Regions from separate parts of the Janthinobacterium sp. SUN120 genome, predicted to be linked through region 1. Evidence: predicted binding sites of a transcription regulator. Region 1 holds the regulator's gene; each other region holds the start of a gene.
What was found. Region 1 encodes HrcA, which represses chaperone genes, less so after heat shock. Its sites were predicted from a motif close to TTAGCACTCNNNNNNNNNGAGTGCTAA; they were not measured.
Positions count from the first base shown of each region.

Region 1 (10,550 bases):
CTGGCGCAGCAATCGGCCCTGTCGGCGAACGCGCCCACGCCCTTGGGCGGCCTGGTGCGTCAGATGTACCAGATGCATGCGCAAGCCGGTTATGCGCAGCAGGATTTCTCCAGCATCGTGCAGATGTTGCAGCCGGGCTTGAATAAACCCGCGTGAGAAATTCTGGGCAAAAAAAAGCCCGCTGGTAAAAGCGGGCTAAATCCAATTCTTGGAAGAGTTGGAGGAGACAGATGCATTATGCTGCATCGCCACATATAACTCCAATTTATCTTTGGAATATCAATTATATATTTCCGTGATATCTCTTCCCGGTAGCCGCCTGGCGGCTACCGTTTCCGCAACTCAGACGGGTTTGCAGGCGATCTTCAGCGCCGTTACATTCCCTTCGCCCATGGTGCCTTTTTCAGTACCTGGGGCCAGGTCGCACTGCAGACCCTTCGGCTGAGCGGAGACGCTGATGGCATAGGTTTCGCCATAGGCGACAAAGCCGCCTATGGTAAAGGTCGTGGCATCCTTGAGCACCGGTGTTAGTGTACTACCGTTAATCAGTACCAGGCCATCCACGGTCAGGCCGGAAATCGTGCCGCCCACGGTATATCTGTTTTGCGAGCAAGTAACAGCGGCGCTGATATTGATGTAATGACCAGCCGAGCCGGAACCGCCGCTGATGCCGCAAGTCATGTGGGCCGGTTGTTGCTTGACGGTGATGTCATACGCGGTGCCGTAGTCGATGCGCTTGGCAAAGGTGAAGTTTGTTTTCCCCGCAGGAACCGGCAGGGGGTCGCCGCCATTGGCCAGGATCAATCCTTCATTGTTCAAGCCTGAGATCGTGCCGCTGACCTCATACGAGGCCTTGCCGCCGCAAGCGGCCAGTCCCAGGGTCAGCAGCAGCGCGGCGAGTGGGCGCAAGCAGGATAACTTCATGTAATTCTCCAAAAAATAGGTGACGGATCGCAAGGATTACTGCGGCGTGCAGTCAAGTGTGGCCGCGGTCGTGGCGGCAGAGCCCATCGTGCCGACCGTATCGCTGGCGTCGGCACTCTTTGAACCCTGGAAGCGGCACGTCAGGCCCGTTGGCTGAGCCAGTATGGAAATACCGTACGGGGCGCCGTCAGCTACCGATTCGAATGTGTAGGCGGTGGCGCCAGCCGACAGGGTGATGCCGGTGGAGCCCATCACCAGGCGCAAGTTGCCGGCGGTCAGGCCCGTGATCGTGCCTGTCAGCGGGTAGGTGTTGGTCTTGCAGCTCACCACGGCCGTGGTCACGGAGTAGCTCGATGCCTTGCCAACGCCATTGATGATGGTGCAAACGGCGCCCTTGGGCTGTTCCGCGATGGTGATATTGTAGCGATCATCGGTCTTCACCAGCTTGGTGAAGGCAACGTTGGTCTGGCCCGCAGTAACCGGCAAGCGTTCGCCGTCATTCTGGAGAATCAGGCCATCCTTGGCCAGGTCGCTGACTGAGACTTGCAGATACAGGTTGCCGCCGCTGCCGCCGCAGGCTGCCAGTGTGACGGCGCAAGCCGCCGCCAGCATCGAGCGCAGGTACAAATTTTTCATACATTCTCCAAAACGAATTAGGTTGGGTAGCGCAACGCGGACGCTGGCGCCGCATTGGAATGGCGCCTATTTTAGTCTATCTGGCAAGCTCGATGACCTTGCCTTGTATCACCCTGTAACAATTTTTCGCCAGGAAGCGCTGGCCCGGCCCCATTTCACGGGGGCGCAGCCATGCCGGCGGCGGCGATCGGTGCGACAATAGGCGCATCCTGCGCATCCTGCGCACCGTGACGCAGCATCCCATTGTGAGTCCCATGTCTCTTGCCCCCGTAAAACCCGCCGTGCCGCCCAAGGCCATCCTGTTCGACCTCGACGATACCTTGTGGCCCATCGCGCCCGTGATTGCCGCCGCGGAAACCCTGCTGCACGACTGGCTGGCCACGCATGCGCCCAAGGTGGCGCAGCAGTTTTCCATCGAGGTGCTGCGCCAGCACCGCCTGGCCATGCTCAATGAACAACCGCATTTCCATGGCAACCTGATCGAGTTGCGCCGCGCGGGCTTGCTGGCCGCCTTCGAGGCTGCCGGCGAGGATCCCGCCCTGGTCGACGGCGCTATCCTGCAATTCCTGGCCGCGCGCAACCGCGTCCAGCCCTATGACGACGTCTTGCCGGGCCTGGCCTGGATGCGCCAGCGCATGCTGGTCGGTTCGATCTCGAATGGCAATGCGGACCTTGACATTATCGGCCTGGCGCAGCATTTCAAGGTATCGATCGCCGCCAGCGATTTTGGCGTGGCCAAGCCTGACGCCAGCATCTTCCTGGCAGCTTGCGCCGCGCTGGACGTCGCGCCCCATGAAGCCGTGTATGTGGGCGACGACCTGTATTTCGACGTGACGGGAGCGCAGGGGGCGGGCATGCGCGCCGTCTGGATGAACCGCAAGGGCAGCGATGCGCACCTGGCCGCCGGCGTGCAGCCCGACGCCATCTGCGCCAACTTTGATGAATTGTTGCTGTGGCTGCAAGGGCAACTGGAAGATTGATCGCCGCAGGCCGGGCGAACGTGCATAATAGGCGCTGTTGATGCACGTTCGGCCGCTTTCGTTGCCGCTTGCTTAACAAAATACTTGCCTAAATAAAACACCATGCAACTCGATACACGTGCCCAAACACTGCTGAAAGCCCTGGTCGAGCGATATATCGCCGACGGCCTGCCGGTCGGTTCGCGCGCCTTGTCGAAAATTTCCGGCCTGGACCTGTCGCCGGCCACGATCCGCAACATCATGGCCGACCTGGAAGAGCTCGGTTATGTGTCCAGTCCGCATACCTCGGCCGGACGCATCCCCACGCCGCGCGGCTACCGCATCTTTGTCGACACCTTGCTGACCGTGCGGCACCTGGACGAGCACCTGGTGGAATCGCGCATGCGCCTGCAGACGCCGCAACCGCAAAAAACCATCGCCAACGCGGCGCAGATGTTGTCGTCGCTGTCGCAGTTTGCCGGCGTCGTGCTCAGTCCGCGCCGCGAATCCGTGTTCCAGCAAATCGAATTCCTGCGCCTGTCGGAAAAACGCATCCTGCTCGTCATCGTCGCCCCAGGCGGCGACGTGCAGAACCGTTTATTGCTGACGGAGGCCGACTACACGCCGGCGCAACTGGTGCAATCGGCCAATTACATCAACCAGAATTATGGCGGCCTGTCCTTCGATGCCGTGCGCGTGCGCCTGCAGGGCGAATTGCGCCAGTTGCGCGACGATATGGGCAGTTTGATGCAGGCGGCCGTGGAAGCGGGCAGCGAAGCGATGGCCGACCATAGCGACGACATGGTGATTTCCGGCGAGCGCAACTTGCTCAGCGTGAGCGATCTGTCGTCGAACATGCATTCGCTGCGCCAGATGTTCGACATGTTCGAGCAAAAAACGGGCTTGATGCAGTTGCTCGACGTGTCGAGCAAGGCGACGGGCGTGCAGATTTTTATCGGCGGCGAATCGAACCTGGTGCCGATGGATGAGATGAGCGTGGTGACGGCGCCGTATGAAGTCAACGGCAAGATCGTGGGAACGTTGGGAGTGATCGGGCCGACGCGCATGGCTTACGAGCGCGTCATCCCGATCGTCGATATCACGGCCAAGCTGCTGTCAAGCGCACTGAGCCATCATTGATCGTACTGCCTGGCGCGCCGGCCGTTCCCTTGCGGAAACGGCTGGCTTGGGTCAGGCTGTTTTGTGCGGGCAAGCCGTCTTGATGCAGTTGCCGTAGATGGCCAAAGCGTGTTCGGCGATCTTGAAGCCGCGCTCTTCGGCCACTTTTTGCTGGCGCACTTCGATGTCTTCGTCGAAGAATTCTTCGACCCGGCCACAGTCGAGGCACACCAGATGGTCGTGGTGGGAGCCTTCGTTGAGCTCGAAAATCGCCTTGCCGGTTTCAAAATGGTTGCGATTGAGCAAGCCGGCCTGTTCGAATTGCGTGAGGACGCGGTAGACAGTTGCCAAACCGACATCCATATTGTCGGCCAGCAGAATCTTGTAGACGTCTTCCGCGGTCAGGTGGCGTACCGGGCTACTCTGGAAGATATCGAGTATCTTCAGCCGTGGCAGGGTGGCTTTCAGGCCGCTTGCCTTGAGATCACTAGGATTGTTACTCATGTTTGTTGCTCGTATGTGGGTCAGGTGCTTTATCATATAGCGTTTTGTCGGGGAGTGCCAAAATATGCTTTTTTTTGGCGGGCCGGTCACTCCTGGCGTTTTGTTCATCCAATTGAGGTCATTTATGCGCGTAACACCGGCTGTATTGCCATCTCTCTGGCACCGTATTCCATTTCGAGCACCAGTCTTGGCAGGCATGGTCTGTGTCGCGCTGGCCATGTCCGGCTGCGCCAACCGTGGCATCCTGGGCGAAAAGCCGGCAGCTGCTCAAAAAGAAGGCAAGGAACTGGTTCCCGAACAGGGCGCACAAACGACCACCATTACGCCGCTGCAGAAATTCATGTGGTTTTTCTCGCCCTACCGTCCTGACATTCAACAAGGCAACTTTGTCTCCGAAGAGATGCTGGCCCAGTTGAAAGTGGGCATGACGCGCGACCAGGTGCGTTTCGTCCTCGGTACCTCGCTGCTGACCGATATCTTCCATGCCGACCGCTGGGATTATCCATTCCGCCTGGCACGGGGCAGTGGCGAAACCACCAGCAGCCGCGTGGTCGTGTACTTCGGCAAGGATGGCAAGGTTGAACGTTTCGAAGGCGGTAACTTGCCGACGGAGAAAGAATACATCGACCGCATCGCCGGTCCGTCGCCGTTCGCCAAGGTCGCCAAGGCCGACGCGCCAGCCGCCGCCGTGCCGTCGCCCGTGGCGCCGAGCGCCGTGCCCGTGCCGGCCGATGCCGCACCCGCCATTCCTGTGAGCAAGCCGGAAGTGACGCCTGCGCCTGCCGCCGAGCCTGCACCTGCACCCGCTGCCGAACCCACCAAATAAGTTGCTGTAAGAGAATAAAATGACTGAACTGAAAATTGCCATCGCTGGCGCCAGCGGCCGCATGGGCCATATCCTGATCGAAGCGGTCAGCAATGCGCCCGACGCCGTGCTGGCCGGCGCGCTCGACCGTGCCGGTTCGCCATCGATCGGACAGGATGCGGCCGCCTTCCTCGGCAAGCCGGCCGGCGTGCTGACGCAGTCCGACCTGGCGAAGGGCCTGGCGAACGCCGACTTCCTGATCGATTTCACGCGTCCGGAAGGCACTTTGCAGCACCTGGCGTATTGTGCCGAGCACGGCATCAAGATGATCATCGGCACCACCGGTTTCGATGACGCTGGCAAGGCTGCCATTGCCGCCGCCGCCGAAAAGACGGCCATCATGTTCGCGCCGAACATGAGCGTGGGCGTGAATGTCACCATGAAATTGCTGGAACTGGCCGCGAAAAGCTTGTCAGAAGGCTACGACATTGAAATTATCGAAGCCCATCACCGCTTCAAGGTCGATGCGCCGTCGGGCACGGCCCTGCAAATGGGGGAAGTGGTGGCCGGCGCCCTGGGACGCGACTTGAAGGAATGCGCCGTGTACGGCCGCGAAGGCGTGACGGGCGAACGCGACCCGTCGACCATCGGCTTTGCCACCATCCGCGGCGGCGATATCGTTGGCGACCATACGGTGTTGTTTGCCGGCATCGGCGAGCGCATCGAGATCAGCCACAAGTCGAGCAGCCGCGTCACCTACGCCCATGGCGCCCTGCGCGCCGCGCGTTTCCTGGCCGACAAGCCCACGGGCCTGTTCGACATGCAGGATGTGCTGTCGCTGAAGAACTGAGGAAGACCATGGCCACTGCCATCCTGAATGGAAAAGACATCACCGACGCAGCGAGCTTCCACGCGCAATGCGTGCAAGCCTTCGGTTTCCCCGAGTTTTACGGCAACAGCATGGATGCCTGGGTCGATTGCCTCAGCTATCTGCGCGACGACGAAAACATGACGCAGTTCCGTTTGAAACCGAACGAAGTGCTCGACATCGTGGTGCAGGACGCCGAAAGCATGAAGGCGCAAGTGCCTGATTTACTGGAAGAAATCACGTTCTGTATCGCCGGCATCAACGAGCGCTATGAAGATTACGGTGAAAAACCGGCGCTGAAACTGGTGCTGAAATAAGGCTGAATCGATAAAAAAACGCCGGACAGTGTTGCCACTGCCCGGCGTTTTTCTTTAGACGACCTTGCGTTCGCGCAAGCCGTCGATCTGGCCGCCATCAAGGCCCAGCCATTGCTGCAGCACCTCCTGGGTATGCTGTCCCAGCAATGGCGGCGGCAAGCGGTACTGCACCGGCGAGCCCGACAGGCGCACGGGATTGGCCACCAGCGCCACCGTGCCCGCCGTCGGATGCGGCATCTCCACTTTCAAGCCGCGCGCCACCACTTGCGGGTCGGCAAAGACCTGGTCGATGCGGTTGACGGGGCCGCACGGCACGGCTTGCGCCTCGAAGGCGCTGATCCACTCGGCCGTCGTGCGCATCACCGTGGCCTGGCGCATCAGGGGAATCAGGATTGCCCGGTGCGCCACGCGCTGCGGATTGGTGGCGAAACGTTCGTCCTGCGCCCATTCCGGATGGCCGGCGACGGCGCAAAAGCGCGAGAATTGCCCATCGTTGCCGATCGCCAGAATCATGTCGCCGTCGGCCGTGGGAAAGTCTTGATATGGAACAATGTTCGGATGCGCATTGCCCATGCGCTGGGGCACTTTGCCGCCGCACAGGTAATTGGCGGCCTGGTTGCCTAGCGCCGCCACTTGCACGTCGAGCAAGGCCAGGTCGATATGCTGGCCCAGGCCCGAGCGTTCCCGTTCGGCCAGCGCCGCCTGCACGGCGATGGTGGCGTACAAGCCCGTCAGGATGTCCGTCTGCGCCACGCCCACTTTTTGCGGCCCGGCGCCCGGCTGGCCATCGGGCACGCCCGTGATGCTCATCAAGCCGCCCATGCCCTGGATCAAAAAGTCATAGCCGGCGCGCGCCGCGTACGGCCCATCCTGGCCGAAGCCGGTAATCGAGCAGTAGACGAGGCGCGGGTTGAGTTCCAGCAAGCTTGCCGCGTCCAGGCCGTATTGCTTCAAGCCATCCAGCTTGAAATTTTCCAGCAGCACGTCCGCCTCGGCGGCCAGCCGGCGCACCAGGGCTTGCCCTTCCGGGGCGGCCAGGTCGATGCACAGGGAGCGCTTGTTGCGGTTGGCGCACTGGAAGTAGGCGGCCTCGGCGGTGTCGCGGCCATCCTCGTCTTTCAGATACGGCGGCCCCCAGGAGCGCGTGTCGTCGCCGCGGCCCGGTTGTTCAACCTTGACCACGTCGGCGCCCAGGTCGGCCAGCATTTGTCCGGCCCACGGGCCGGCCAGCACGCGCGACAGGTCCAGCACGCGCAAGCCGGTCAGCGGTGCGGGCCGCAGGGTGGAAGCCAAGGCGTCCATTAGTTGAACGCGGCGATGCCGGTGATGGCGCGGCCGATGATCAGCGCGTGCACATCGTGCGTGCCTTCGTAGGTGTTGACCACTTCCAGGTTGACCAGGTGGCGGATGACGCCGAACTCGTCGGAAATGCCATTGCCGCCCATCATGTCGCGCGCCACGCGAGCGATGTCCAGCGCCTTGCCGCAGCTGTTGCGTTTCATGATGGACGTGATTTCCACGGCCGGCGAGCCTTCATCCTTCATGCGGCCTAGGCGCAAGCAGCCTTGCAAGCCCATGGTGATTTCCGTCAACATGTCGGCCAGTTTCTTTTGCACCAGTTGATTTGCAGCAAGAGGGCGGCCGAATTGCTGGCGGTCCATCGTGTACTGGCGGGCCTTCAGGTAGCAGTCTTCGGCCGCGCCCAGCGCGCCCCAGGCGATGCCGTAGCGGGCGCTGTTCAGGCAGGTGAACGGGCCTTTCAAGCCGCGCACGTCCGGGAAGGCGTTTTCTTCCGGGCAAAATACTTCATCCATGACGATTTCGCCCGTGATGCTGGTGCGCAAGCCGACCTTGCCGTGGATTTCCGGCGCCGACAGGCCTTTCCAGCCTTTTTCCAGCACGAAGCCGCGGATCGCGCCTTCATCATCCTTGGCCCAGACGACGAACACGTCGGCAATCGGGCTGTTGGTGATCCACATCTTGGCGCCCGACAGGCTATAGCCGCCCGGCACCTTGCGCGCGCGCGTGACCATGCTGCCAGGGTCGGAGCCGTGGTTCGGTTCCGTCAGGCCGAAGCAGCCGATGTATTCGCCCGTCGCCAGTTTCGGCAGGTATTTCTGTTTGGTTTCTTCGTTGCCGAAAGCGTTGATCGGCACCATCACCAGCGACGATTGCACGCTCATCATCGAGCGGTAGCCCGAATCGACGCGTTCCACTTCGCGCGCGGCCAGGCCGTAGCAGACATAGTTCAGGCCGGCACCGCCGTATTCCTCGGGAATGGTGGTGCCCAGCAAGCCCAGTTCACCCATTTCGCGGAAGATGGCGGCGTCCGTGCGGCCATGGCGGAACGATTCGAGCACGCGCGGCACCAAGCTGCCCTGGCAATAATCGCGGGCCGCTTCCAGCACGGCGCGTTCGTCGCCCGTCAGTTGTTCTTCCAGCAGCAGGGGGGAATTCCAGTCGAATACGGTTTTGCTCATCACAGGCCTCGCAGGTGAGCGCCGGTGATCGGCGCAAGATTGAATATGACTCATGGTAGATTTTTGCCTAGCCTTGCGCAAACGATTTTTTCGCACCCAGACATGCGTGCTGCGCATATCTTGCGGCATACTGGCGTTCTTTTACCGGCCGGATATTCCCATGTCACGCAAAATCCCCATGCTGCAAGCGTTAAATTGTTTCGAGGCGGCTGCGCGGCACCAGAGCTACACGCACGCGGCGCGCGAACTGTCGCTGACGCAAAGCGCCGTGTCGCGCCAGATTTCATCCCTGGAAACTTTTCTTGGCGTGCAACTGTTCCAGCGCACGCGCCATGGCGTGCTGCTGACCAGCGCCGGCGCCGCGTATGCGCGGCAGATCGCTGCCCGCCTCGATGGCCTGGAGCGCGACACGCTCGACACCATGGCGCGACAGGGCGGCGGCGGCGCCTTGCAGCTCGCTTCCGTGCCCACGTTTGCCACGCGCTGGCTGATGCCGCGGCTGTCTTCGCTGGCGGACTTGCATCCGGACATCGTCGTGCATATCGATGCGTATACAAAACCGTTCATGTTTGCCGATACGGAATACGACGGCGCCCTGTACGCGGGCACGCCCGAGCAACTGGCGCGCTGGCCCGGCACGCGCGCCACCTTGCTCATGCACGAAGAAATCGTGCCCGTCGCCAGCCCCCGCCTGCTGGCGGCGCGCAGCGACTGGCAGCCGCAGGATTTATTGGAATTAACTTTGTTGCAACAAAGTACGCGCCCGGGCGCCTGGCGCCAGTGGTTTGACGCCATGCAGGTCGAGGGCGAGGGGCGCGACGGGGCGCACTACGGCGCCCGCTATGAACTGTTTTCCATGCTGGCCATGGCGGCCGTGCAAGGGCAGGGCGTGGTCTTGCTGCCACGCATGCTGGTCGAAGCGGAACTGGCGCGCGGCGAATTGCAGATCGCATGCGAGCGCCCACTGCGCGGCCAGCGCGCGTATTACCTGATCACGCCCGAAACGGCACATGAAAAGACGGCCTTGCAGCAGTTCCGGCTATGGCTGCAGGGCGAAGCCGCCTGAGGCAATTCAAACCACCTTGGCCGTGTCGAAATGGGGATTGTCGATCAGGCCGATCTGGTTGCCGAACGGGTCGAGCAATTCCACCGTGCGGATGCCGTCGCCCACGTCCGTGATCGGGTGGTGCAGGGTGCCGCCCAGCGCAACGATGCGCTCGACTTCCTGTTCGATGCCGTCCACGCCCCAGTACGTCACGCTGCCCTGCGTGCCCGCTTCGCCGCCCGGCAGCAGGCCCAGCTCGAAGCCGCCGATGGCAAAGCCGACATAGAACGGCTGGTCGAAATAGGGCGCCGTGCTGAAAACCTGGCTGTACCAGGCCTTGGCCTTGTCCAGGTCGGGGACGGGGTAGGTGACGGTGCGCAAGCCCTTGATCATGTTCTGCTCCTGTTGGTTGAAATAGTCGGCGAAATACCTGGCGCCATGATGCCACCGGCGCGCGCCGCGCGATTGGAAAAATGGAAGGTGGTCATGCACGCCGGCCCGACAGCCACGCCTCGGGCGAGCTGCGGGCGAAATCCTGGAAGTCGTGGATCAGGTGTGACTGGTCGAAATAACCATATTGCAAGGCCACTTGCGCCCAGTCCGGCTGTCCCGCCAAGCTTGTCAGGCCCTGGCTGGCGGCGCGAAAACGGCAGATGCGGGCAAACAGCTTCGGGCTGATGCCGACTTGCTGGCGAAATTGCAGCGTCAGGTGCTGGCGCGACACGCCCAGTTGCTGCGCCAGGCCCTCCACGCGCACCTGGCCGGATGCGCGCTCGATGGCCGCGATGGCATGTTCGGCCGCGCCGGCCTGGCGCCGTGGCGGCGCGGCGCGCAGGCGCAGCAGCAGATAATCTTGCAAAATGGAAATTCTTTGCGTATTGGACAAGGGCTCG
Region 1 is NZ_JAPUBW010000002.1:1,700,772-1,711,321, reverse strand. It holds gene mmsB (3-hydroxyisobutyrate dehydrogenase) at 1-156, shown strand, start outside; gene O0879_RS17420 (hypothetical protein) at 343-957, opposite strand; gene O0879_RS17415 (hypothetical protein) at 961-1,560, opposite strand; gene O0879_RS17410 (HAD family hydrolase) at 1,815-2,540, shown strand; gene hrcA (heat-inducible transcriptional repressor HrcA) at 2,643-3,659, shown strand; gene fur (ferric iron uptake transcriptional regulator) at 3,711-4,142, opposite strand; gene O0879_RS17395 (outer membrane protein assembly factor BamE) at 4,339-4,968, shown strand; gene dapB (4-hydroxy-tetrahydrodipicolinate reductase) at 4,988-5,797, shown strand; gene O0879_RS17385 (barstar family protein) at 5,806-6,132, shown strand; gene O0879_RS17380 (CaiB/BaiF CoA-transferase family protein) at 6,187-7,434, opposite strand; gene O0879_RS17375 (acyl-CoA dehydrogenase) at 7,434-8,612, opposite strand; gene O0879_RS17370 (LysR substrate-binding domain-containing protein) at 8,773-9,678, shown strand; gene O0879_RS17365 (VOC family protein) at 9,685-10,050, opposite strand; gene O0879_RS17360 (helix-turn-helix domain-containing protein) at 10,142-10,550, opposite strand, start outside.

Region 2 (10,550 bases), 760 kb from region 1:
ACGCCACTGTGGCGCCCGGCTACCGCGCCGGGCTGAAAGGCATCGCCCGCTCCATGCCCACGTCGGGCGCGGCCGACCGGGTCGCCAGCGCGCTGGGCATACCGTGCTACGAGACGCCGACTGGCTGGAAGTTCTTCGGCACCCTGCTCGACGCGGGCCTGGCTACCTTGTGCGGCGAAGAAAGCTACGGCACGGGCTCGAACCACGTGCGCGAAAAGGATGGCCTGTGGGCCGTGTTGTTCTGGCTCAACCTGCTGGCTGAGAAAAAGCAATCGGTGGAAGAGATCGTGCGTGCCCACTGGGCCACCCATGGCCGCAATTACTATTCGCGCCACGATTACGAAGACATCGACAGCGCCGGAGCGGCGCAGCTGATGGACGCCGTGCGCGGCCAGCTAGCCGCCTTGCCGGGCCAGGCGCTGGGCGGCTACACGGTGGCGCTGGCCGACGATTTCAGCTACACGGACCCCGTCGACGGCTCGGTGGCGACGCAGCAGGGCATCCGCATCATCATGACGGACGGCGCGCGCATCGTGCTGCGCCTGTCCGGCACGGGTACCGAAGGCGCCACCCTGCGCCTGTACCTGGAGCGCTACGCAGCCGATCCGGCTCAGCATGACTTGCCGACCCAGCAAGCGCTGGCGGGGCTGATCGCCGTGGCGGAAACAGTGGCGCAGATCCGCGCACGCACGGGGCGCGACGGGCCGACGGTGACGACGTAAAAAAAGGGCGCCCTCGGGCGCCCTTTTGCGTTACATCAAACCGGCATCACGCTTTCGCCGGGATGACCGCCTGGCGGTAGTTATCCACCATCTTGTAGCGCTTCGCATACAGGCCGAAGGCCAGCATGGCGACGGCGGCGAAGGCGGCGAAGAAGAACATCTGGAAGGCCGTTACGCTGATGCCGCTCTCGGCGATCTTGCCGATCACGCCTTCGTTCATGACGCTGCGGTTGACGATCAGCACCCACAGGTTGCCCACCGTGGTCGACAAGTTCCAGAAGCTCATGATGGCGCCCTTCATGGACACGGGCGCCTGGCTGTACGCAAACTCCAGGCCCGTCGCCGAGACCAGCACTTCGCCGAACGTCAGCAGGGCGTACGGCAGGATCTGCCACATGATGGAGACGGCGTTGCCGCTGTCGAGCGCCAGCTGCAGCAGACCGATGACGATCCACGCCAGCGAGGAAAAGCCGATACCGGCCGTCATGCGGCGCAGGGCCGTCGCTTCCAGGCCGAAGCGGTTCAGCATCGGGTACAGCACCAGGTTGTTGAACGGGATCAAGAGCATCACCAGCATCGGGTTCAGCGCCTGCATCTGCGCCGGCAGGAACCAGCTTGGTTTTTCCATGGTGTTCGCTTGCACGATCCACGTCGAGGCCTTCTGGTCGAACAGCGAGAAGAACGGCGTGACGAGGGCGAAGATGACGAGGATGCGCAACACGGCGCGCACGCCTTCGACGGCTTCGTCAGGGTGGATGCCGCGTGCGCGTTCCAGCTGCATGGCCGTGCCGATGCTGCCGAAGGCCAGCAGCAATACCAGTGCGGTACACGCAGAAATCACGAAGCCCCATTCGGGAATGCTGTAGAACGCATACAGGGCGCCGATCACGCCGACGTAGGCCACGTACAGGCCGGGACGGGAACCGCCGTCGACGCGCGCCAGCAAGGCCGTGCGGGCCACGCGGGTGAACGAGTCGGGATTCGGCGGCGCCGGCGGCACGTGCACGTATTTCTTGGCGCCCATCCAGAAGACGATGGTGGCGGCCAGCATCATCAGGCCGGGGATGCCGAAGGCGATCGACGGGCCGAAGTCGCGCAGGAACATCGGCATCAGCAGCGAAGCGAAGAAGGAGCCGAAGTTGATGATCCAGTAGAACAGGTCGAATACCAGCTTGGCCTTGTGCTTGTTGGTCTGGTCGAACTGGTCGCCGACAAACGAGGCCACCAGGGGCTTGATGCCGCCGGAACCGAAGGCGATCAGGAACAGGCCGAAATAGAAGCCGTTGACGCTGTTTTCAAACAGGGCCAGGCAGGCATGGCCGGCGCAATACACGAGGCTGAGCCAGAAGATGGTGTTGTACTTGCCAAAGAAACGGTCGGCCAGCCAGCCGCCCAGCAGCGGGAAGAAGTACACGCCGATGACGAAGGTGTGGAAGACGTGCTTGGCTTCGCCCGTGCGCTGGTCGATCGGGATCATCAGCAGCAAGGTGCTGATGAGGAATGGCGTCAGGATGTTGCGCATGCCATAGAAGCTGAAGCGTTCGCAGCCTTCGTTGGCGATGATGTACGGTATTTGCCGCGGCATTTTGCCCGTGGCGGTTTGTGTCTCGGCCGATGACATTGGCTCTCCCCCAAGTTTTTTTTGTAAGCCGCGATGCTAAGGCCTGCCGCGTTTGCTTGCAACAGAAAAAACGGCCTGCCCGCTATTTCGCAGAGATTTGTAAGGTATTGATTTTCATAAAGACATTACTTTCGGCACTTGCGCGTGCCGGGCGGGGCAGCCACAGCTGCATTTGCAGCATGCCATCCGATGCGGGACAGTCTTCCAGGGTAAAACCGCAACCGAGGTACAGGGTCAATGCCGCGTGGCTGTCCTGCGCCACGGCCAGGCGCACGCGGCCCAGTTCGGGAATGGTGCATGCATGGGCGATGGCGGCCTGCACCAGTTGCCGTCCCGCGCCGCGCCCGCGCGCCTGCGGCGCCACGTACACGCCCCACAGGCTGGCCTTGTCATGCACGACGGCAATCGGTTCGCGGCGCAGGCCTGCCAGCGCGATCAATTGTTCCTCGTCGAAAGCGCCAAATATTATTTGGTGGGAAGTGGCGCGCAAGCGCTGGGCTATCTGTGCCAGCGGCAAGCCGCTTTCCGCCGCATGCGTGGTGCAGAAGGCGGCGGGCAGTTCGGCGATGCCGGCCAGGCGCAGCGCGCGGTAGGCGGCAACGTCGTCTGGCGCGAGGGGGCGGACAGTGATGGCTGGCATGTGGGCGAGTATCGGGCTTCGATGCCAAAAAGTAAAGCTTGCGCTGCAAGGCAAGCGTCCCTGGCCATCGCGCCCGTCGCCGGCGCAGGGGTGTTACTGGGTGGCGACGCGCTGCATGGGCGCATTGTCCTTGCGCCATTGTTCCAGGCTGATCAGCTCAGCGCTGACGATGTCGTCGACGAGGATGCGCTTGCCGTCGGGCGAGACGACGAAACTCTCCCACCGATGCGCCGCATCGGGCGTATTTTCGAAAAAGCTCAGCTGATAACAGGCGACGCCATCGACGAGGCGCGTCTCGGGCGACGTTTCCATCACGGCGCCATGGGCGCGGCCGCCCGATGCCTTTTCGATATGCGCCGACCAGGCCTTGATTTCCGGCAAAGCCATCAAGGCATCGATTGCGCGCGCGTTCTGCTCCGGCGCCGCCGTCTGGTTGCTCGCGGCGGGGGCATTGCCTGCCTGCGGCGCGGATTGCTGGTGCAGGTAGAACGCGCCGAGCCCGGCGGCCAGCAAGCCGGCCAGGATGCCTGCGATGATGGTGGTTTTGGAAGAGGAGGCGCGTGGCGGCATGATGGTGAGCGTGAGAAAGAGGGACGATGGCGGCCATGCTAAAGCAAAACGCCCAGGCCGGCAATCGCCGGGGCAGGTAAGCAGCTGTTCACGGGGCGGGTGCCGCATCCAGGGCTGGACGCTCCTGCCTTCGGTTTACCTTTGATATGTTATTAAAAAACATGGCCCCATGAAATTTCCAAATTGAATCAATTAGTGCTTGTATGAAATTGCTTATGTGCTAACTTTGGTGCAGGCGCCCTGTTGCAGGCTGTCTGTTGCGCTGGCGAGGCACGGAATGTCCGGGTTTGGGCTCAGCACATCAACGTCCACGGAGAAACGATGAACATGATCAAACGTACGGCGCTGCTTATTGCGTCATGTTTTCTGGCTGCGTGCGCAAGCACGGGTAAGCAGTTTCCAACGCTCCATGAATCGGCGCATACTGCTGCCGGCGCCGTGGAAAAGACCCTGCCGACCGGCGAGGCGCTTGCCATGCTGCGCCAGATATCAAAGCATGCCGACATGGCCGAAGCAGTTTACCGGCGTGATCTTGATGTGTCGGAGCGCCAGGAGCGCGCCTGCGATTATGTTACCGCCACGGACTCGCCCCCCTTGCGCAGTGGCTTGCCCGATGGGTGGTTTCGGCTGAACCAGCAACTTATCAGGAAACTGGGCATGCAGCCAGCGGGGGAACAAGGTCGCCCGCTGCAACCTTGCCGTGGCGCCAGGGGCTTGCAATATGAGACCTACATCAGGCTGGACGCGTCGGGCCGCCCGCTGGAGGCGGTGCTGGCCTTTCGCGGTACGGAAAATACCAAGTATGAGTGGCGCAGCGACTGGATCGCCAACTTCAGCAACGTCGATTTTGGAGTAGGCGCCAATCCCCAGTTTAGCGAGGCCCGTATAGAAGGGGGGCGCCTGATCGAAGCGCTGGTGCGGGTGTTGCCGAAGACGACATCGTCGCCTGTCTGCAAGGCAGCCAAGAACAGGTCCGAGGGCGTGCAAGCGCCCATCGACCTGGTCGGCCACTCGCTGGGAGGGGGCTTGGCGCAACATCTGGCGTATAGCAGCAAGGCGTGCGATGTGCGCGCAACGATTGCCTTTGATCCCAGCCCGGCAACCGGCTGGTTCTTCTTGCATTGGCGCGGGTGCGTGGTGACGACGGATCCGAATATCTACCGTGTGTATCTTGATGGCGAGGCGCTGTCGTTTGTCCGCAAGGTATCGACCAAATTCAATCAAACGCGTGATCACCGGCGCGACATCCGCATGACTTTTCCCGACGTTGATGTCGGGGCATTCGGGCGGCATAGCATGACTTTGCTGGCTGCCGGTATCAAATATGCCGCGAACAGTCTGCCGCCCGATGATACGGAGAATCGCATTGATTATGCATCGTCCATCGTGTATCCGGAGAGCCTCGGCCAGAACTGAGGGTGCGCCAGGCGAAAAAAAGCCACCTTCCGTAGAAGGTGGCTTTCGGGGCCGCCGGGAGGCGCTGGCAGCTTTTGGTCTGCCAGCCCTGTCCCTGCGTATGCGGCCAGTCGCGCCGTCGCCTGCGCGACTGGCCGCCGGACATTACATCATGCCGTCCATGCCGCCCATGCCGCCCATACCACCCATGCCGCCGCCCATGCCGCCGCCTGCTTTGTCGTCAGCGATTTCGCAGACCATGCAGTCGGTCGTCAGCATCAGCGAAGCGATCGAAGCGGCGTTTTGCAGCGCCGAACGGGTCACTTTGGCTGGGTCCAGGACGCCCATTTCAACCATGTCGCCATACGTGCCGTTGGCAGCGTTGTAGCCGTAGTTGCCCGAGCCAGCCAGTACGGCTGCCACGACGACCGAAGCTTCTTCGCCAGCGTTTTGCACGATCATGCGCAGTGGCTCTTCCATTGCGCGCAGGACGATCTTGATACCAGCGTCTTGATCAGGATTGTCGCCCTTGACCGTGATGTTGGCGCGTGCGCGCAGCAGGGCTACGCCGCCGCCTGGCACGATGCCTTCTTCCACGGCAGCGCGGGTTGCGTGCAGTGCATCTTCAACGCGGGCTTTTTTCTCTTTCATTTCGACTTCGGTGGCTGCGCCAACCTTGATCACGGCAACGCCGCCAGCCAGTTTGGCGACGCGCTCTTGCAGTTTTTCACGGTCGTAGTCCGAGGTCGCTTCTTCGATCTGTACGCGCACTTGTTTCACGCGTGCTTCGATCGAAGCTGCTTCGCCGGCGCCATCGATAACGATGGTGTTTTCCTTGCCCACTTCGATGCGTTTCGCTTGGCCCAGTTCGGCCAGGGTCACTTTTTCCAGGGTCAGGCCGACTTCTTCAGCGATCACTTGGCCGCCGGTCAGGACAGCGATGTCTTCCAGCATGGCTTTGCGGCGGTCGCCGAAGCCAGGGGCTTTCACTGCGCAAGTTTTCAGGATGCCGCGGATGTTGTTCACAACCAGGGTCGCCAGCGCTTCGCCTTCGATGTCTTCCGCGATGATCAGCAGTGGACGGCCAGCTTTTGCGACTTGTTCCAGTACCGGCAGCAGGTCACGGATGTTCGAGATTTTCTTGTCGCACAGCAGGACGAATGGGCTGTCCAGTACGGCAACTTGTTTCTCTGGGTTGTTGATGAAGTATGGCGACAGGTAGCCGCGGTCGAACTGCATGCCTTCAACGATGTCCAGCTCGTCGTTCAGCGACTTGCCGTCTTCTACGGTGATGACGCCTTCTTTGCCGACTTTTTCCATCGCTTCAGCGATACGCTCGCCGATCGAGTAGTCCGAGTTCGCCGAGATCGCGCCAACTTGGGCGATTTCCTTGGTCGTGGTGCAAGGACGGGCGATTTTCGCCAGTTCTTCGACGGTGGCTGCAACAGCCTTGTCGATACCGCGCTTCAGGTCCATCGGGTTCATGCCGGCGGCAACGAACTTCATGCCTTCGCGCACGATGGCTTGTGCCAGCACGGTCGCGGTGGTGGTGCCGTCGCCGGCGTTGTCGCTGGTGCGGGAAGCAACTTCCTTGACCATTTGCGCGCCCATGTTCATGAGCTTGTCTTTGAGTTCAACTTCTTTCGCTACCGACACACCATCCTTGGTGACGGTAGGGGCGCCGAACGAGCGCTCCAGGACCACGTTGCGGCCTTTCGGGCCCAGCGTTACTTTGACTGCGTTGGCGAGGATGTTGACGCCTTCGACCATCTTGGCGCGCGCTGCGTCGCCGAATACTACTTCTTTAGCTGCCATGTTCAATTCTCCTGAGTTTCGGGATGTATCTGTCTACAACGTGGAAACAATTACTTGACGACGATCGCCATGATGTCTTCTTCGCGCATGACCAGCAGCTCATCGCCGTCAACTTTGACGGTTTGGCCGGCGTACTTGCCGAACAGGACGCGGTCGCCCACTTTGACATCCAGAGGACGGACTTTGCCGTCGTCGAGAATCTTGCCATTGCCTACGGCAAGGACTTCGCCTTGATCCGGTTTTTCAGCAGCTGCATCAGGAATGATGAGGCCGGACGCAGTTTTGGTTTCCTGGTCGAGGCGTTTGACGATGACGCGATCGTTCAATGGGCGCAGATTCATACAAAACTCCTTAAAGTTCAATGGATAGGTGTTGCTAAATGAATACATGCCTGGCACAGCGCCAGGCCTGCTTTCAGTGACCGCCGTTGAAAGCAGCCCGCAACGGTCAAGCAAACCCCATGTCATCGAGTGCGTGCCGGCGCTGGGCAGTGGTGGCATCGCGGCGTCGCCCGCCGCGTAGCGTTCCCTGCTGTTGTCCGGCATACACCATCATGTCCTGAGGATTGCTACGAAAGAGTTTGTTAGCACTCTCTACTAACGAGTGCTAATTATAGGGACGGTAGGGGGCTTATTCAAGGGGAACATATAGATAGATGCTGAGCAGAGCCTGCATCTACACAGGGTTTGCGCCAGCACAAGCCTCGTTCCCGGGCGTCAGCAACAGGCGCGACTCTAGCATGTCGTTCGGAGAGGGGGTGTTCCTGTACGCACAGGAAACAGAGTTTGACTATGAAATTTGATAAGATGATTGCAATTGCATATCAATATCGCCATATATCACCGCTCGCGCCAGAAAGAACACCATGCCATTCCCGCTTTCCCGCCCCGCCCTGCGCCTGCTGGGCGCTACCGTCATCGGCCTCGCCTGCCTGGGCAATGCCGCCGCACAAGCGCCCACCATCGTCGATGAAATCACCGTGGCGGCCCTGACCCCGCTGGAAAAGGATATGCTGCTCAATGACTTGTTCAACGACTTGAACAAGGATGACGACGACCAGGAGGCCCATGTGTGGGATAACGGCGGCGACCGCGGCGTGCTGGTGAAAGTCACGTATAACTTCAGCAACTCCGGCATGACGGAGCACAGCCTGAAGGCGCATGTCTGCCGCGACCTGAAATTCGTCGTCACGGCAGGCGACAAGTCGCAGGACCTGAGCCGCCGCACCTGTTCGCAAAACAGCGGCAACTGGGATGTGCAGGGCAAGGATCCGGCGCCCGTCGTGTATCCGCCATTCCTGTCCGACGTGACCATCGCCAAGCTGAATGCGAAGGAGCAGAAAGCCTTGCTGACGGCTGCCGTGCGCACCTTGAAGGATGAAGAGGATGGCAAGACGCGCCAGTGGAGCAACAAGGGCCTGGGCAATGCGGTGCCGCTGGCAGTGCGCCTGACGCCCTCGGGGACGGACGCCAAACCTGGCAGCTACCGCAGTACTTGCCGCGACTTGACGATGGTGCTTGACGGCAAGAGTGGACAACAGACGCTGACGCGCCGCTCGTGCGAAAACCGCTATGGCGGACTCGATATCGAACCCGATTACGTCGACGAGTAAAACGCTGCCATCGCGGCGCTGGCGGATGCGCGCACTTGGCGAAAAGCGCCGGAAAAAGCGTGTATTGTCCGCCAACTGCCCTGCATTGATGTAAATATGTGTGACAGCGGCGTGATTCGATTGACGCCCATGGAGCGTCCGCCCTATAGTGGCGGGATGATTTCCGAATTCAACGAATTATCCGACAAAATAGGCCTGCTGGCCGAAATGACCCATGCGCTGCGCCGTGAAAACGCGCAATTGCGCAAGGACAATGCCGCGCTGGCCGCCGACAACGCCCTGTACGTGCAACGCATGCGCGAGGCGCAGGAGCGGGTGGAAGCGTTGCTGGAAAAAATTCCCGAACTGGTGCAAGCTGGCTTGGAGCAAGCCGCTTCGGAAGCGGGCGCCTATATTGCCGAGAACGAGAAGGAAGCGTAATGCCGCGTGTCGATGTCAATATCATGGGCCAGTCCTACAGCATGGTGTGCCGCGACGGCGAAGAGCGCGCGCTGCGCGAAGCGGCGATCTATCTCGATAGCAAAATGAAAGCCATCCGCGACGCGGGCAAGGTCAAGGGCAACGACCGCATCGCCGTGCTGGCCGCCTTGGGCGTGGCTGCGGAATTCCTGTCCGTGAAGTCGCCGCAAGGTCCGCTGTCGGAATTGACGATACTGGAAGTGAAGCAGAAAATCTCGGCCATGCACACAGTATTGGATAGTGCGCTGACGCCCCAGGAAAACCTTTTTTAAGCGTGCACGCGACGATTTGTCTTTGCGATGCGCGATCAAAGGAGTAAACTTGGGTCTACCCTGCGGTGTTCGCGATTGCCATATATTCCTTGAACCATTTATGCGCATCGGTTGCGAATTTTGTTTGATGGGAGTGAGCGTCGCTCGTTCGACGAACCCGAAATTGAACTAACGTGACCACCTTGAACCGTTTGGTTCGGGATGCCGGCATAGCGGCACAGGCGGGGCCCAATTTGCAGTACAAAGAAAACGGTTGCAGCATCATGCTCAGCCGTTTTTTTACGCCTGTTGCTTTTGATAGGGAGTGAACATGAAACAATACTGGCTGATGAAATCCGAACCCGATGAAGTGAGCATTGACGACCTGATGGCCGCGCCACAGCACACCATGCCGTGGTTTGGCGTGCGCAACTACCAGGCGCGCAACTTCATGCGCGATGGCATGCAGCCGGGCGATGGCGTGCTGTTCTACCATTCCAGCTGTCCGCAGCCGGGCGTGGCGGGCGTGGCTGAAGTGGCCAGCGGCGCGTATCCCGATCACAGCCAGTTTGAAGCGGGCGGCAAATATTTCGATGCCAAGGCGACGCCTGAACAGCCGCGCTGGATCAGCGTCGACGTGCGCGGCCTGAAGAAGACGGCGCTGTTGCCCCTGTCCGAGATGCGCCAGATGCCGGAGCTGGAAGACATGCTGCTGCTGAAGAAGGGCAGCCGCCTGTCGATCACGCCCGTGACGCCGGCGCAATGGAAAGTCATTACCGGCAAGCTGAAAGCCTAGACTTCGACCCGGTTGCGGCCATTCTGCTTGGCCCGGTACAGGGCTTGGTCGGCGGCGGCCAGCAATGCTTCCGGCGTTTGTCCTGCGTCATTCAAGGCCAGGCCGATGCTGGCCGTGACCAGGCCGCCGCGCGACGGCGCGTGGGCGATCGCGGCCGCGGCGATCGCTTCCTGCATCTTGTGCGCCACCGCCAGGGCGCCCGCGCTATCGGTGGCGGGCAGGATGGCGGCAAACTCCTCGCCGCCGAAGCGGGCCGCCAGGTCGCTGGCGCGCGGCAGCGCGGAATGCAGGGCCGCCGCGATCTGCACCAGGCACGCGTCGCCATACGGGTGGCCGAAGGTATCGTTGAGGCTTTTGAAGAAATCGATATCGATGATCAGCAGCGCCAGCGCCTGCTGGTTGCGCGCGGCCCGCTGCCACTCCAGCTGCAGGGTCTGGTCGAAGCAGCGCCGGTTGGCGATGCCCGTCAAGCCATCCGTCAGCGACAGCTTTTCCAGCTTGTCATGCGCCGCGCGCAAGGCCAGTTCGCTTTGCATGTAGCGGCTTTGCAGGGTGGCCGAGCGCAGCGCGTGGACCGTCAGCGCGACAAACAGGGCGCTGGCCGCCAGGTAAAAATTCTCCCGCAGCACGACGAATCCCAGTCCCAGCAGGGCTGCCGTGAAGAAGATG
Region 2 is NZ_JAPUBW010000002.1:944,753-955,302, reverse strand. It holds gene O0879_RS14035 (alpha-D-glucose phosphate-specific phosphoglucomutase) at 1-722, shown strand, start outside; gene O0879_RS14030 (oligopeptide:H+ symporter) at 769-2,307, opposite strand; gene O0879_RS14025 (GNAT family N-acetyltransferase) at 2,426-2,983, opposite strand; gene O0879_RS14020 (hypothetical protein) at 3,077-3,553, opposite strand; gene O0879_RS14015 (hypothetical protein) at 3,875-4,969, shown strand; gene groL (chaperonin GroEL) at 5,114-6,763, opposite strand; gene groES (co-chaperone GroES) at 6,814-7,104, opposite strand; gene O0879_RS14000 (hypothetical protein) at 7,629-8,375, shown strand; gene O0879_RS13995 (hypothetical protein) at 8,532-8,795, shown strand; gene O0879_RS13990 (cell division protein ZapA) at 8,795-9,106, shown strand; RNA gene ssrS (6S RNA) at 9,161-9,338, shown strand; gene O0879_RS13980 (EVE domain-containing protein) at 9,417-9,881, shown strand; gene O0879_RS13975 (diguanylate cyclase) at 9,878-10,550, opposite strand, start outside.
Region 2: the regulator HrcA is predicted to act here: its motif matches at 7,347-7,373, upstream of groES (co-chaperone GroES).

Region 3 (10,550 bases), on a different contig from region 1:
CGGCTTTCTGGGTAACCTGATCAACAGCCAGACCAGCGGCGAGGGCATGGTGCTGAAGTTTTCAGGCACGGGAAAAATCCTCGTGTGCTCGCGCAACCGCGCAGCCTTCCTCGCCTGGACCCAAAGCAAGCCGGCGTAATCAAGCAGTAACCAACCAAACAGGAGCTATGCGTATGTCTGTCAATTTGAGCAAGGGCCAGAAGATTTCTCTGGACAAAGAAGCTGGTACCACCCTGACCCGTATCACCATGGGCCTGGGCTGGGATGCGGCCAAGACCAAGGGTTTCCTCGGTTTCGGTTCGAAGACGGAAGCCGTCGACCTGGACGCCTCGTGCGTCATGTTCGACGACAACAAGAGCATGTCCGACATCGTCTGGTTCCGCCAGCTGAAAAGCAAGGACGGCAGCATCGTCCACACGGGCGACAACCGCACGGGCGCGGGCGATGGCGACGACGAACAGATCAATGTCGATCTGTCGAAAGTGCCGGCGCACGTGAAGAGCCTCGTCTTCACCGTCAACAGCTTTACTGGCCAGAACTTCTCGCAGGTGGAAAACGCCTATTGCCGCATCTTGAATGCCAGCAATAACCAGGAAGTCGCGCGTTTCAACCTGTCTGTGCAAGGTTCCCACACGGCACAGATCATGGCCAAGCTGTACCGCCATAACGGCGAATGGAAGATGCACGCCATCGGAGAAAACGGCAACGGTCGCACCTTTGACGACTTGATGCCCCAGATATCCGTGCATCTATAAGGAGCAGTACGCAGCGGGCGGGGGACGGACCGGATACCGGCCCTCGTCCGCTGCTCTATATTGAAGGAGAGTATGTCGTGATGCGATTGCTGATAGCCTTGCTACTTCCGTGTCTCACGTTTTTCATGCTGGGGCGCCCGCTGGCCGGTGCCGCCGCCTTGATCTTGCAGTGCACTGTGATCGGCTGGGCGCCGGCGGCCCTGTGGGCCCTGTACACGGTGAACCAGCATAAAACGGAGCAGGAACTGGAAGGCGCGTTAAGCCGCAGCTACATGCGCAGGCGTAGTCGGTTGATCTAAATCAACCGGGCGCCAGGTATCCTTGCGCTAAGGCCCGCACGAGCGATCGTGCGGGCTTTTTTGTGCGCGCTCACTTCTTGCAGCGGATCGGCACGTTCACGGAATTGCCGTCCGAACTCAGGTTGCGGTACTGCAAATCTTCGCTTTCGATGGCGAAGCGGGGCACGGCGTGGACATAGCGCTGCTTGCAGACGGTGTCGTCATTGATCAGCTGGCCCGCCAGCATGTAGTCGCACAGGGCGAAGCGCGATTCCTCGTCGTCGAGGATCAGCACGCGCGCGGCGCTGTACAGGGCCGATTGCAACACTTCCGGGCTGCAATTTTCCGGGCCCGTCAGCTTCAGATGGGTTTTCGTCTGCGTGGCCAGCCGTTGTAGCTTGACGAGGGCGGCGCGCTCTTCCTTGCGGGCACTGTCGACGTGCACGTCTTCGCTGGCCAGGCGCAGCGCCAGCGAGGCGATCTGGTCGATGGAAATGTGCCAGGCAAAGCCTTCCAGCCGCGTGCGGATCTGGCCCGGCAAGGGATCGGCCGCATCGACTTCGCAGCGGTACTGGCCCAGGTGGGGGCGGCACAGCACGGGGATGGCAAAGGCCGAGGTGCGCTTGCTCTTGACGAATTTCTGGCTCAGGTCGCCAAAGTTTTCATGCGTGATGGTATCGAAGCGGGCTTGGCCAAAGCCCATCTTGACGAGGTTTTCCTTGCGCTGGCGCGAGAACAGGGCGTCGACGGCATCGTAGATATTCTTGTTGAAGATGCGGTCCAGCGGCTGGCGCTCGTCCGACATCTTTTCAAACACGGCGCTGGAATTGGGCGCGTTGGCATCGATGGAAATGAGGATGAAGGGCTTGCTGTTCAGGCGCGGCGGCACGACGGCCATGTCGTTGCCGTACAGTTGCGTCAGGGCCACGTCCCACAGGGTTTCCACGCCCAGGTTGTCGGCCGCGCCGCCATCGAACAGATGCACGTAGGACGGCGATTCGCGCGACTCGGAACCGAGCTCCGGCACGAAACTGTTTTTCGGACGGAAACGCTCGAAGGTGACGGAATCGAACACGCCGGGAAAGGCGGCCGAGGTGGCCACGGCCGTGGCCAGGCGGATATCCTGGATCGGCGAATGCAGGGTGCTGTAGAAATACTCATAGGAAAACACCACGCGCTTGCCGCCATCCGTGGCGTCCGTTGCGTTGGCCAGGAAGATGGGGCCGCCGTGCGGCAAGTCCTGGTAGGTTTTCTTGTCGTACAGCACATCGTCCAGTACATCGGACAGGAACGAGGTGCGCGTCTTGTTCGTCAACAACATCGTCGTCAGGTTGGCGGGTTTCAAGATGGTCTGGCCAAAGAAATCCGTTTTCAGCTTGCTGCGCAGCAAGGGCCAGTCCGTCTGCTTGCCATGCAGCGCATAGTAGCCGCCCGCGATGGCGCCGCCCGAGACGCCGGAAATGGCCGAGGCGCCGCTGACGAGGCCGAACTGCTCCAGCTGTTCCAGCGAGGCGGCCGAGAAATTGGCTGCGCGGCTGCCTCCGCCGGAGAGGGCGATGCCGATGAAGTGGTCGTTGGGCATGGGATTCTGGATGCGCGCCTTGGGCGCGTCGATGCGCAGGCGCGGGGTTTCCTGCACGGCAAACGTGCGGTTTTCGACGCCGCTGTTGGGGCGCAGGGCGAGTACCGTGCAGCCGCTCAGCAGCGCAACGAGGATAAATGGGGCGAACAAACGTGGATGCATGCGTGATCTGTGCGTAGTCAGGGGTTGGGATACGGACGGAAACGTGTGCGATTCTAGCAAACCCGGCAACAATCACCTATTCAGCTGATAAGCGGACAGGGCAGCGCTGCTGCGCGCCCAGGCATGGCCCGTGCGCCAGCACGCCCAGTGCCAGCGGCCACAAGCCATCGTCATTGATATGCATCAATGGTGGAGCGTCCGCTGGCAGCAGGACCGCCGGAGCGCTTCTTGGTGGCGTAACTTAATGCCGCAGCATCACGCCGATGGCGATGCAGGCCACGATCGCCAGGCTCATGGCGAGGCTGTAGGCGACCATCAGCAGCAGCCAGCGGCAGACGGTGGCGAGTTTGCCGCTTGGATACACGCGCCACATGGCCCAGGGCAGGTAGGCCAGCAGCCAGGCGCCGAGCACGAGGCGGACCAGGTCGACGGGGATGAGGATCATCAGCGCCATCGTGATGAAGGCGAAGGCATTCGTATGCAGGGCGAACAGGAAATGCTCGCCATAGCGCCGTCCGCTGCCCAGGTAGAGGATTTTCAGGAACAGGGCGAACAGCGGCATCAGGCAAAACATGGCGTACGGCGCGTAATGGAAAAAGCTTTCCACCACGAGTTTTTGTTTCTCGGCCGTGGGCAGTTGTTCAAAGTCTTGCCATTGGCGCGGCAGGGTGGGCGTCTGGCCCAAAATGCTGACCTGCATGGTCGACGTCTGGTTTTCCGGAGTTTGGCGGGGGCCATGGGCGCCTACCTGGGCTTGCTGGTCGTGGACGGTGAGGAACACGTCGGGACTGCTGAACTTGAGGATGGCAAAGAACAGGATGCTGAAGGTCAGGTAGACGCGCAGCGGCTCGACGTAGCGCACGCGGCGTCCCGCGAGGTATTCGTTGCTGAGTGCGCCAGGGCGGAACAGCAGCAGGGCCAGGGTACGCCAGAGCTTGCCTTCGAGCGCCACATAATGGGCGACAAATTCATGCAGGAATTCGCGCGCGCTGGGCATGTGCACGGCCGTTGTCTGGCCACAGGCGCTGCAGAAGTTGCCTGGCGCATCGGTATGGCAGTTATGGCAGGTGCTGGCGGGATGCGTGCTGGATGACACTGTTTTCAAGATGGACTCTTTCCATGGCCGAAAGGTAAAGATGATCGCTCAAGGGCGCAGCATATGATGAAGGAAAACAATGATAAAAGCGCATTTTTTCGCGTTCTAGTTGCTTCCGAGATACAAAATCCTGCACCGTTCAGGCGCCACGGAAGGCGGCCAGCAGGCGCTGTTCACCGGCCGGCGTGAGGTGCAGGGCGCGGCTGTCGAGTTCGCGCTCGGCCCAGCGCTGGCGCAGGGCCAGCTGCAGCAGGGCCGCCCCCAGCGCGCCGCCCAGGTGGGCGCGCCGTTCGCTCCAGTCCAGGCAGGCACAGGCGAAGCGGCGGCGCTGGCGCTGCAATTGCGGCACGTCGATGCCCAGGGCCGCCATGCCAGCCGCGCCCGCTTCCGACAAACGATATTCTCCGCCTTCGTCCAGCAGCCAGCCTTGCGTGTGCAGCTGGTCATGCAGGGCGACGGCCACCGTGCCGGCCATGTGGTCGTAGCAGGTGCGTGCATGGCGCAGGCGGTCTGGCGTGGTGGGCGTAAACGGCGTCGCCGCTACGCCGGCCACCACCAGCAGCGCTTCGAGGGCCTGGCCCACCTCCATGCTGGCCAGGCGGTAGTAGCGGTGCTTGCCCTGCGCCAGCATCGACAGCAAGCCATCGTCGCGCAACCGGCTCAGATGCGCGCTGGCCGTCGAAGCGCCCACCTCGGCCAGCGCCGCCAATTCCGTGGCCGTGCGCGCATGGCCGTCGAGCAGGCTGCACAGCATGCGCGCGCGGGCCGGTTCGGCGATGGCGCCGGCCAGTTGCGCCAGTCCCATGTCGGCCGTGCGGGCTTGATGCTTGTCATCCATGATTCGTTCGCTAGCGAAGTGTTGTGGTGGAAGGGCCAGCATACTCTGCTCCCTACCTCACTGCAATGGAAGCCGCATGCCGCTCACCGATTCTGTTACCGACCCCGCCGACCCTTTCTCTGCCGTCACCCACGCGGCGCCGTACGATTACTATCGCCGCCTGGCGGACGGCCCGCCGCTGCGATTCGATGCGCAGCTCGACTGCTGGCTGGCGACGGGCGCGGCCGGCGTGCGGGCCGTGCTGGCGCATCCCGCCTGCCGCGTGCGGCCAGCGGACCTGGGCGTGCCGCACAACCTGGCGGGCACGCCGTGCGGCGCGATCTTTGCCGAACTGGTGCGTATGAACGATGGCGAACGGCATGCCTTGCCAAAACAGGTGCTGGCGCGCGCGCTGGGCCAGGTGGATATGGCGCGCTTGCAGGGGCGGGCGCTGCACCTTGCCGGCGACCGCGTGCCCGGCAGCGCCGCGCAGCTGAACGACGCGATTTTTGAGCTGCCCCTGTTCGCCATGGCGGACTTGCTGGGCTTTGCGCCAGCGCAATGGCCGGCGCTGGCCGCCTGGACGCGTTCGTTTGTCGCCTGCCTGTCGCCGCTGAGCAATGCCGAGCAACTGGCCGGTGCGCACGTGGCGGCCGAGGCCTTGCTGCAAAGTTTTGGCCGTCTGCTGCGCGCGGGCGACGTGAGACCCGGCAGCATGCTGGCCGCCATCGTGGCCGAGGCGGATGCCTTGGGTTGGCAAGCGTCGGGCGGCGTGCTGGCCAACCTTGTGGGCTTGCTGTCGCAGACGTGCGACGCCACGGCCGGCTTGCTGGGCAATGCCATCGTGGCCTTGCGCGCGCAGTCGGATTTGCTGCCGCAACTGCGCGCCACGCCCGAGCTGTGGCCGGCCATGCTGCGCGAAGTCAGCCTGCGCGATCCCGCCATCCACAACACGCGCCGCTACACGGCGGAAGACGCGGAGTTCAATGGCGTGCGCGTGCCGGCCGGGCAGATGATCCTCGTCGTGCTGGCCAGCGCTGGCCAGGCGGAGTCGGGCTTCGGCCATGGCCGCCACGCGTGTCCGGGCCAGGCCATCGCGCTCGCCATCGCCACGGCTTGCCTGCAGGCGTGGGCCGGGGCATGGGAAAGCTTGCCGCTGGCGTGGCGTTATCTGCCGTCGCTGAACGCGCGCATCCCCGTGTTTGCGCAAGGAGAAAACGCATGATTGCCGTGATTTTCGAGGTCTGGCCCAGCGCCGCAGGACGCCAGCAGTACCTGGACCTGGCGGCGTCCCTGCGGCCCCTGCTCGATGAGGTGGACGGTTTCATTTCCATCGAGCGCTTCAGCAGCCTGAGCGAGCCAGGAAAACTGCTCTCGCTATCGTTCTTTCGCGACGAGGCGGCGCTGGCGCAGTGGCGGCAGCTGGAAGCGCACCGCGCGGCGCAATCGGCCGGCCGGCACGGCGTGTTCGACGATTACCGGCTGCGCATTGCCGCCGTCGTGCGCGATTACGGCATGCTGGAGCGGCAGCAGGCGCCCGAAGACAGCCAGCGGCGCCACGATGCCTAGCCATCAGCGGGGCAGCGCGCCCTGCGTGATTTTCACCTTGACCCGGTAGGTGGGCTCGGCCGCATTCAGGGCCGGCGGCGTGGCCGGGTCGACGTCGAGCAGGGTGAACGTCAGGTGGTTGACGGTGACGGAACTGGCGGCGCCGGGCATGGAATCGGACAGGACGATGTCGGTCGTGCCCGCGCTGTTGAGCAAACTGAAACTGTAGCTGACGTAGCCTTTCCACACGCACACGGCGCCCTTGCGGCAGCGGCTGTCGTTGACGCGTTCGAGTTTCAGGGTATCGGTGGCCGTGATGGTCACCTGTTCGCCCGGCGAAAGCACGTGGGTGACGCTGCGCGGCGTGTTTTCCGCGTCGCCGGCGCTGCCGGCCGCGCCGCAGCCCGCCAGCATGGCCAGGCAGGCGAAGAAAAGGGGAAGCAGCACGGTGCGGTAAGAGCGGTTCAGAGTAGACATGTTTTTCCTTTCAGGTGGTGCGTCCCCGGCGTGCTTGTTCACGCGTGGGATAAAATGATAGTAACAAAATGATATTTTTCCGGCGCACTATTGGCGTGCTGCCGATGAATTGAGGCGCGAGCCACGCGGCGCGCCGATTACTGCGTAGAATGGCTGTTTTGAAAATCAGGAAACAACCATGAAAAAAACCGACCTGGCCAAAAGCGATGCCAAGAAACTGATGGGAAAGATGAATGTTCCCGGCGCCGGTGCATTCGGTAAGGAAGCGGTGGTCGTCGACCGCCGCGAACAGCGCAAGCGCGACCAGGCCCTGGGCCTGGTGCCATTCGCCGTCAAGCTGAACAGCGATCTGGTCTTGCAATTGCAGACCCTGGCCAAGGAGCGCGGCGCGGATCTGAATGAAGTCGTTGCTGAATTGATCAGCAAGGGCCTGGCTGCAGCTTAACTGGCTGCCATGTTTATCTGTTGATAAACATCAAGTAGTAAAACTAAAAGGCGCCTTGCGGCGCCTTTTACATTGCGGCATTGCTTGCGATTACACGTAGGCCGCCAGGGCGCCCTTCATTTTTTTCAGGGCCGCCACTTCGATCTGGCGGATGCGCTCGGCCGATACGCCGAACTCTTCCGCCAGCGCGTGCAGGGTGGCGCCGGAACCGTCGTCGTTGGCCAGCCAGCGCGCTTCGATGATGCGGCGCGAACGGGCGTCCAGCTTGGACAGGGCCGTTTCCAGGCCTTCCGATTGCAGGCGCGTCACTTGTTCCGCTTCCAGCACCTTGGTCGGCTCGCTTTGCTCCGACGACAGGTAGGCGATCGGCGAAAACTTGTCGTCTTCATCGTCGGTCGGCGATTCCAGCGCGATGTCGCGGCCGCTCAAGCGCGTTTCCATCTCGATCACTTCTTCGCGTTTCACGTCGAGCAGCTTGGCCAGCGCATCGATCTGCTTCGGCGTCATCGCATCCAGGCCCGTCTTGTGGCTGCGCAGGTTGAAGAACAGCTTGCGCTGCGCCTTCGTCGTCGCGACCTTGACCAGGCGCCAGTTTTTCAGGATGTACTCATGCATCTCGGCTTTCACCCAGTGCATGGCGTACGACACCAGGCGCACGCCCTGGTCCGGATCGAAACGTTTCACGGCTTTCATCAAGCCGATATTGCCTTCCTGAATCAGGTCGGCGTGCGGCAAGCCATAGCCCAGGTAGCCGCGGGCAATCGAGACCACCAGGCGCAGGTGCGATAGCACCAGTTCTTGCGCGGCGGCCAGGTCATTTTTTTCGCGCAGGCGTGTCGCCAGCGAAATTTCTTCGTCGTGGGTCAACATGGGCAGGCGGTTCACGGCCGAAATATAGGCGTCGATATTGCCCAGATTGCCAGTGAACCCGAGGCCCAGCGCATTACTTTTGGTCGGAACCAATGCGGACGTTGCGGACATCATAGTCATGTTTTCTCCCTCGTAGTCTTGCTTTGTTCCAGTTGGCCACGTCACGCGACGTGGCAGCTTGTATCGTCGTTTTTGCGTATTCGGTCTTGCACTTTGCAGATCGCGGCACCATCTTGATCTGGCGTCCATGGCGGTTCTGCTGTTGGTATGTCCCTATATTAGCACTCTCTGCTTGAGAGTGCCAATCAGCACATTTAATCGATCTGATAGCCTAAATGCTATGGCGAATGAATGCCTGATAAATATGTCTGAATGGCGATCTGAACAGCGCTGCAGGCCGCTTCACGACAACGTAGCCAGTCTACGGCCTCTGGCTGAAGCGAACCTTAAGAATACTTGCTTAATATCAAGATAACAGCAGTATGGGGAGGGCGCATGGCGGCACCGGAGGCGCCGCCATGGGAAAGAAGATCAGTTCAGGCGCGCCAGGTGGCGCTGCACGCACAGGAAGGCGCCGATCAGGCCCAGGCCGGCGCTGACGGCCAGCAAGCCGGCCATCGGCAGCGGCGCCAGCGGCACCAGCTGGAATTCGGACGCGTACAAACGGGCAAACTCGGCAATCGCCGTGTTCAGCGGCTGCAAGGCCAGCGCCACGGCGCCCAGGGCCAGCGCACCGGCGCACAAGCCCAGCAGGGCGCCCGTGTAATAGAAGGGGCGATGGATGAAGGTGTCCGTCGCGCCGATCAATTTCGAGATGCTGATTTCATCGCGCTGCTGCATCACTTGCAGGCGGATGGTATTGAAGACGACGGCGATCACGGCCACGCCCAGGGTAATGGCCAGCAGCAACAGCACCAGGCGCAGCACGCCCAGCAGGGCCGCCAGGCGCTTGACCCAGGCCGAATCGACTTGCGCCGATTCCACGCCGGGCAAGTGGCGCAGCTGTTCCGCCACGGCATCGACATCCTGCGCTTCGCTGGCGCTGCTGAAGGCGTCGAGTTTCAGCACATAGCTGTCGGGCAAGGGATTGTCGCCCAGGGTGCTCAGTACATCGGCCAGGCCATTCTTGTTTTTCAGCGAGTCCAGCGCCTGTTCGCGCGGGATGAAGACGATCTTCGCTTTTTGCTCGCCGACAATCTTGCGCATGGCGCCCGCCAGGCCCACGGCTTGCTCGCGCGGCGTGTCGATCTTCAGGAAGACGCTGATTTCCGGGTCGACCGACATCTGTTCCGACATGGGGCGGACATTGTCGAGCATGGTCAAGCCGGCGAACGGCAGCGACAGGGCGATGGCGACGACGAGCACGTTCAATAAGAAGCCGCCCGGCGACTTGCGCAAGTGGATCAGCGCCGAACCGAGGGCGAAGCGATGTTGACGGAACCAGCCTCTCATGCCTGTTCTCCCGCGTCATCTCCGGCGCCGGGGGCGAAATCGGGATCGGGCGGCGCGAACACGGGCGCCTGCGTGGCCTTGTCGATGGCCACCAGTTGGCCGTTTTTCAGGTGGATCACGCGGGCGGCGGCGTCGAGCATCTGTTCGTCATGGCTGGAAATGAGGCAAGTCACGCCCACGGAGTGGAATGCTTTCAGGGCGTCGAGCACCTTGTTGGCGCTGGCGCGGTCCAGGTTGGCCGTCGGTTCGTCGGCCAGGATGATCTGCGGCCGGTTGACGATGGCGCGCGCGATCGACACGCGCTGCTGCTCGCCGCCCGACAGCGACAGGGGACGCGCCATGGCGCGGTCCAGCAAGCCGACTTTATCGAGCGCGGCGCGCGCGCGCTGTTCGGCGGCCGTCTTGTGGGCGCCGACGACGAGCAGCGGCAGCATGACGTTGGCCAGGATGGAGCGGTCGTTGAGCAATTTTTGCTGCTGGAAGATCAGGCCCATGTTGCGGCGCAGGAAGGGCACGCCGGCCGGCTTGATCTTCGCCATGTCCTGGCCATTGACGATCAGCTTGCCCGACGTGGGGCGTTCCATGGCGGCGATCATTTTCAGCAAGGTGGATTTGCCGGCGCCGGACGGGCCCGCTAAAAACACCAGCTCGCCTTTGGCAATATTGAGGGAAATATCGCTGAGCGCCACGGCGTCGGCGGAGTATTGCTTGGAGACGTGCTGAAATTCAATCATGTATAGGCTTATCCTAGCAGCGCTTCGACAAATTCGGCAGCCACGAAAGGCTGCAAGTCTTCAATTTTCTCACCGATGCCGATGAAATACACGGGCACGGGACGCACGCGGGCGATCGCCGCCAGCACGCCGCCCTTGGCGGTACCGTCCAGCTTGGTAATCACCAGGCCGCTCAGCTGCAGGGCATCGTCGAAGGCCTTCACTTGCGTGAGGGCATTCTGGCCCGTGTTGCCGTCGATCACGAGCAGGGTTTCATGCGGCGCGCCATCCATGCCCTTGCCGATCACGCGCTTGATTTTCTTCAATTCTTCCATCAGGTGCAACTGCGTCGGCA
Region 3 is NZ_JAPUBW010000007.1:65,281-75,830, reverse strand. It holds gene O0879_RS26430 (TIGR00266 family protein) at 1-139, shown strand, start outside; gene O0879_RS26425 (TerD family protein) at 174-755, shown strand; gene O0879_RS26420 (hypothetical protein) at 836-1,054, shown strand; gene O0879_RS26415 (patatin-like phospholipase family protein) at 1,125-2,777, opposite strand; gene O0879_RS26410 (DUF3667 domain-containing protein) at 3,019-3,873, opposite strand; gene O0879_RS26405 (helix-turn-helix transcriptional regulator) at 4,013-4,711, opposite strand; gene O0879_RS26400 (cytochrome P450) at 4,788-5,915, shown strand; gene O0879_RS26395 (antibiotic biosynthesis monooxygenase) at 5,912-6,259, shown strand; gene O0879_RS26390 (hypothetical protein) at 6,263-6,715, opposite strand; gene O0879_RS26385 (hypothetical protein) at 6,894-7,160, shown strand; gene rpoH (RNA polymerase sigma factor RpoH) at 7,251-8,150, opposite strand; gene ftsX (permease-like cell division protein FtsX) at 8,562-9,482, opposite strand; gene O0879_RS26370 (ATP-binding cassette domain-containing protein) at 9,479-10,216, opposite strand; gene ftsY (signal recognition particle-docking protein FtsY) at 10,225-10,550, opposite strand, start outside.
Region 3: the regulator HrcA is predicted to act here: its motif matches at 8,309-8,335, upstream of rpoH (RNA polymerase sigma factor RpoH).